One region of the Bacillus sp. EA-CB0995 genome, then DNA from elsewhere that is predicted to be linked to it. Evidence: riboswitches for the same ligand, from Rfam matches in the RefSeq annotation. Region 1 holds a riboswitch; the other holds the start of a gene.
What was found. Region 1 has a riboswitch for FMN ahead of ribD (bifunctional diaminohydroxyphosphoribosylaminopyrimidine deaminase/5-amino-6-(5-phosphoribosylamino)uracil reductase RibD). Riboswitches for the same ligand answer to the same signal wherever they lie in the genome.

Region 1 (3,213 bases):
TTTGCAGCGAAGTTGCTCGCATCGTCTCCGGCATAACATCAACGGTAAAAGAGTGTGTTGTAAAAGAAGTGACAGTTAAACATATCCCGTTTACAGCAATGCTGTCGCCTAAGTTTACATCCGACAAAATAGTTTGTGCGGAAATTGTAAGTTGCATTGCTTCGCCGGTTTGTTGCATGTTAGCAATTGTTCCAAGTTCCTCAACAATTCCTGTGAACATAAGGCACCTCTTTTCTTGGTGTGGCAACGACTTTTATGTCATCGCTGATTTGTTCCATCGATTGAATGTGCAAGGTAAGTGCATCTTGCAGTTTTGTGAAACCATTTCCGCCAAACCATGTTGGAGCATCTTTACCACCAATTAGTTTTGGACTAATATACGTAATCAGTTCCTGAAAGCATTTCGCTTCTAAGAAACTCGCATGAATAGTTTGTCCGCCTTCGACAAAGAGAGAAAGAATATTTTTTTCTCCAAGAAGATCAAGCATTTCACTTATTTCAATGTTACTTGTCTTCATTTGCAATACGGACACCATATCAGATTGAAATTTTGCAATTTTTTCTTTTGAAACGCTATTTCCAACAACAATCCATGTTGGCACCTCTCCATCTGTAATCACATGGGATGAAAGTGGAGTTCGTAAATGCGTATCAAGTACGATGCGAATCGGATTTTTTCCGCCATTTACAAGGCGCGTTGTTAAATGCGGATTATCAGCAATTATTGTATTTACACCAACAAGAATGGCATCGTGTGTATGACGATAACGATGTACATCAGCCCGCGATGCTTCACCTGTAATCCATTTACTTTCTCCTGTACGAGTAGCGATTTTTCCATCTAGACTCATTGCTGTTTTTAAGGTTACAAATGGACGCTTTGTTTTCATGTAGTGAAAAAAGTAACGATTTAATTCTTTTGCTTCCTTTTCGAGTACACCAATTGTTACGTCAATTCCAGCCTCTTGTAAACGCTTGACACCTTGACCTGAAACAAGCGGATTACTATCGAGCACTGCAATGACTACTCGGCTTACGTTCTTTTTTATAAGTAAATCACAGCAAGGTGGGGTTCTTCCATGATGACTGCATGGTTCTAACGTTACATATACTGTTGCACCATGGGCGTTTTCACCCGCCATGTGTAGAGCGTGAACTTCAGCGTGTTCAGTTCCAGCTCGTAAATGAGCTCCTACTCCAATGATATTTCCATCTTTTACAACAACAGCACCGACCATTGGATTAGGACTTGTTTGACCAGCTGTATTTTTTGCTAATTGCAAAGCAAGTGCCATATATTCTTGATCTGTCATAAACTCACCTCTCTTAAAAAATCAAAAAACCCCAAGGACATAATCCTTGGGGTGAGAGAGACGATGTTTCTAGAAATATAAGAAGGATACGAGAGTATGCTTAAGAAACCTAGCAATTATTGATATGTTTGCGTAGAAAAGAAGCCTAGCAAATATCGATTTTTTCACATGCTAGTGTTATCCCGTTATTTCAGCAGCGAACCAAATGGTATACGAAAGAAAACAAGTGTATGTTTAAAAATAAACAATACAAATGCACATGCTGAAATAAACGTTGTATCCTATTATACGTACTAGAAAACATATCCTTCTCCCATCCAGACTATACTGTCGGTTCTAGATTCTCACTAGATCCACCGTTTTCAACTTGAAAGCGGGTCACGGACTTAGAAGTGTGAACTTCATCACCGCCGGTTGGGAATTTCACCCGACCCCGAAGAATGCTGTTTGCTCACATTATAGCACAGAAAAGAAAAAAGGCCATAAAAAAATATTTAAATGTGAAGAATTGCATGAAAATAAAGGAGAAGCTAAAGCTGCATTAGCGGCAGGATTAATTTGCTATACTAGTGTAGCAAAGGTTTTATATCGTGTTTAAAACGAGGTGAGAGTATGAAAAAATATATTGCTGTAGGAATAGGCGGTATTATTGGAGCTTTGGCTCGCTATGGAGTAGGCCAATTGCTTGAACCAACATCTTCTGCTGGTTTTCCATTAGCAACATGGTTAATCAATATGAGTGGTAGCTTTTTATTAGCATTCTTAACGATGTCTGTTTTTCGGATGAAACAAGTTTCACCGCTTATGATAAGTGCTGTTGGTACAGGAATAATTGGTGCGTTTACAACATTTTCAACGTTTAGTGTGGAAACACTGAAGCTACTACAGCATGAAGCATTCACAATGGCATTTTTATATGTGGGCGCAAGTATGATAGGGGGATTACTTTTAGCTTTTAGTGGATTTTATGCTGGGAATATGCTGTATGAACGCAGGTTGAGGAAGAAGGAAACATATGAGTATTCTACTTGTCAGTATCGGGGGCTTCTTCGGTGCAATTACACGTTTTTTTATTAGTACTGTAGCGAAAGAAAAGTACGGAAATGCTTTTCCATATGGAACATTTTTTATAAATATAATCGGCTCATTTTTACTTGGTATGTTAAATGGTGCTGAAGTAGCTAAAATGTGGATATTGTTATGTGGTACAGGATTTATGGGAGCATTTACGACGTTTTCAACATATCAACTAGAAATGATACAACTTATACATACACGAGAAGGGAAAAAGGCATTACTATATTTTGTTATAAGTTATGGAATAGGTATTGGCAGTGCTTTTGTTGGATTTTATATTGGGAGCATGTAAAAATACGCGCACATTTTCTTGTGCGCGTGTTTTTTATTCTTTTGGTGCACGTACAACAGATTCAAATTTTCCTTTATGTGAACCATCGCAATACGGCATATTTTGGGATAATCCACAACGGCATAGAGAAAATGCCGGTTTAGCTGGAAATACATTCCCTTCAGCATCGATTAGTTCCACATCCCCTGTAATACGGAACGAACCATTATTATTTACTTTAATTTGTACTTTCTCCATTGTTACACCTCCTTACCAAACGCTTATGTCTATCATATACTTACTAGAATTACTTGACAATGTTTAGAAACAATGCTTTTTGTGAGAAAATAGAAATGATATAATAAGTTATATACTGAAAAGATATTAAGGTGAATATAAACATGAACAAACAATTACGTACATTACAAAACATTGCAAAAGAGCGAACGTGGGTATCGTTTTTAAACGATAATCATCCATACAGCTTACTTCATTGGTCGATTGCTGGTGTGCAGCAAGAAGTGAAGGATGTATGGTTATTACAAGATGAAG
Region 2 (3,213 bases), 1.8 Mb from region 1:
TATAACCAATACGATGGTATCCTGTTAGACGATATACGAAAATGGTTGCTTCTAGAGAGGTAACATACATTAATATTGAATTTATTTCTTTATATAACTGTTCCGCTAATTGTCCTCTTGAAACAGGAGAGTTCATAATAAATTGTTTTACCCACATCGTGATTTCTGTATCTTGCTGAATTGGAAGGAATTTCACATATTTTTGTTTCAAATTAGATACAGTTTGCACACTTAAGGATAACCTTTTCCAAAAGCGCTCTCCAAGTTCGCCGTATTGCAAACCGTGTAAATATTTCGGGAAAGAAAAGAATTTTTCCCATTCGTTTACTTGTTTCTCTCCCATTTCCGATAAAATGTAAGTATTTTCATGCACACATGTAATAAGTTGCTTGTTTAATAATGCTTCAATCTGTTTATCATAATCATGACGTCTTAAAGATTTATATACACTAAACAAAAAGGAAAGATGAAACATATTCCCATCTTGCAATGTTTGTGAAGAACGTTTCCCTTTTAAAAGGTGATAAATAGAAGAAACCGTTCGTTCACCTTTTAATTGTTTCAAACAGTATAGTACGGTATATTGTAGCTGCAACGCTTCTTCCACCCTTTCAGTCTACTTCTACTTTCATTGTAACAAAATGCATCTTATTTAGATATTTTTAAAATTTTATGTACAACTATAGAAATTAGTTGACACACTCAATTGATAAGAATTATCATTATAATTTTATATTGAAAAGTTTCACAAACCGTTTTACAATAAGGTTATAATTTTTCATCAGTGTTCTTATATACATATACATATTATTTAGGGGGTATACAAAAATGGCAAAATATACAATCGTTGACAAAGATACTTGCATTGCATGCGGAGCTTGCGGAGCAGCTGCACCGGATATTTATGATTACGATGATGAAGGCATTGCATTCGTAACACTTGACGATAACCAAGGTATCGTTGAAATTCCAGATGTATTAATCGATGATATGATGGATGCATTCGAAGGTTGCCCAACTGACTCTATTAAAGTGGCAGATGAAGCATTCGATGGTGACGCATTAAAATTTGAATAGTCTTATTGTTGACTTCAAAAAATACCCCTCAAATAATGAGGGGTATTTTTTTTGCACTTTATTTTCTTCTATGAAGCACAACTTTCACTAGTCACTCATCCTAAATTTAGTGGTCAGCCCCATCAAACAGACTCTTACTACTCCTTACGCGAGATAAAGTGAAACTTCCATCAGTGGTTTTTTCATCCCCCCACCTATCTCCTTCGAGTTCCTCACAATCTTGAAGCGGAGGGCTTACTGCCCGTTAATGCGGGATAAAAAAACATCAGTAGAAAAACTTCCACTGATGCAAAACCTTCTATATTATGCATTTTTCATTTTCGCAAATACCCATACTTTTAATCGAGAAAATAAAGGAACAAAAATAATTGTTACTATAATTCCTTTAATTATATTAAAAGGTAAAATTCCCGCTACAATTATTTGACGCATTGCATCGTTAGACATAGCAGGTTGACCTAAGAACCAAGTGTAAGCTGGAAAAATGATGAAATAATTTAATACACTCATAATTACTGTCATCATAATTGTTCCGAACATTAATCCTGTTGTTAAACTTTTTACTGTGCGATGTTTACGGAATAAAAGAGATGCCGGAAGAATAAAGAGACATCCAGCAACAAAATTCGCCACTTCTCCTACAGGTACGCCCGTTAAATCGCCTTGAATACCATAATACAGGACGTTTTTTATCCCTTCTACAATTACACCTGAAATTGGCCCAAAAGTAATGGCTGCAATTAATGCTGGGACATCACTAAAATCAATTTGCAAAAACGGCGGCAGCCCTGGAAGTGGAAAATCCAGCATCATTAATAAATACGCAATGCTGCTTAGCATCGCAACGCTCATCATTTGTACTACACTCTTCTGTTGTTTCATGTTTCTCTCTCCTTTTCCATCGATCATCTCATGGAAAGTGGAAAGGCTCTGCTATGCCTAAATATATTCCTGCATGAAAAAACCCTTCGCGTCCGAAACGCAAAGGGAGAAATTTTAGGCACATCAAACAAACGTTCAAACATTTATCTTTTTTGAACGCTCGAACCTCCATCTTCTCCCATCCAGACTGTACTGTCGGCTTTGGAATCGCACCAAATCCTGCCTTAACGGCTCGCGGGCTTAGAACAAAAATACACGTTCATCACCGCCGGTCGGGATTTTCACCCTGCCCCGAAGATAGACCGATATTCTATTTTCCTCATCATTATACAACAATTTTAAAACAATGTGAATGAAAATGCTTCTTTTTCACTCACATTGCGCAACACCTTCTTATACTTAGCAGTCCCCCACCTCAAGATGCAGAGAAAAGCGAAGAAGATAGGCCGGGGATAAAGAAAACTTCCACTGAGGGAAATTTTCTTTATCCAGTCACATCCTCATAATTGCATGCTATTCTAACAATAAGTAAATAATACGACAAAAAGGAACAAATTTTCGTGTTTGTTCTTTTTTGTCCACAATTCTCTAGCCATTTATACGTGAAAGTGATAAGATATGATATTGTTAAGAAAAACAGCATTTTCTTACAATGGAGGAAATGTCATGAGTAAAGAAAAGAAACAGCCTATTCGAGAAATTATGAAAAAAAATCTTCGCAAAGAATACTTTTATTTAAAAAAGGAATTGCTGTTCTATTGTCCTCTTGACTCAGGTAACTTTTCAAGAGATACATATTATGCTGCTTTTGATGAAGATGGCATTAGTGTATATCAATATGATAAAAATTCAGACAGTAAACTAAAACTTTGCGAACGACATCCATGGAAAAGCTGGAGAAAAGTCAAAATTGATCATTATTTAACAAAAACTCATTTTGTCTTTCAAGGAGAACGAAATTGGATTCTTTCTCTTTTTCATCAAGGAAAAAAGGCAGAAAAAATCATTCAAACTTATACATCCTTAGAAACAGAAATTGTTTCCAGATCATTTTTAAAAAAACTGCCTGGTTATCGATCTAATACAACATTGAATATGTATATTGGGAGTATTTGCTATACTGTACTTATTGCATTTTTATTAAAATTGATTCTCCCATCTCAAATTCAAATTGCTTTGTATTCGCTGTCTCTCGGCTGTATGCTGCTCGGTCTTCTTTGTTTCGCTATCGGTCTTATTGAACCTACTCTTGTC

Region 2: another riboswitch for FMN. It lies ahead of ACEWFJ_RS17265 (ECF transporter S component); the one in region 1 lies ahead of ribD (bifunctional diaminohydroxyphosphoribosylaminopyrimidine deaminase/5-amino-6-(5-phosphoribosylamino)uracil reductase RibD).

What each region holds. Positions count from the first base shown of each region.
Region 1 covers NZ_CP169269.1:1,531,259-1,534,471, forward strand. The annotation lists partial or broken gene ribE (riboflavin synthase) at 1-220, opposite strand, end outside; gene ribD (bifunctional diaminohydroxyphosphoribosylaminopyrimidine deaminase/5-amino-6-(5-phosphoribosylamino)uracil reductase RibD) at 201-1,313, opposite strand; FMN riboswitch at 1,615-1,758, opposite strand; gene crcB (fluoride efflux transporter CrcB) at 1,926-2,390, shown strand; gene crcB (fluoride efflux transporter CrcB) at 2,329-2,682, shown strand; gene ACEWFJ_RS08065 (CDGSH iron-sulfur domain-containing protein) at 2,716-2,919, opposite strand; gene ACEWFJ_RS08070 (DUF2552 family protein) at 3,063-3,213, shown strand, end outside.
Region 2 covers NZ_CP169269.1:3,338,117-3,341,329, forward strand. The annotation lists gene ACEWFJ_RS17255 (YpbB family protein) at 1-595, opposite strand, end outside; gene ACEWFJ_RS17260 (ferredoxin) at 829-1,077, shown strand; gene ACEWFJ_RS17265 (ECF transporter S component) at 1,381-1,959, opposite strand; FMN riboswitch at 2,126-2,262, opposite strand; gene ACEWFJ_RS17270 (hypothetical protein) at 2,626-3,213, shown strand, end outside.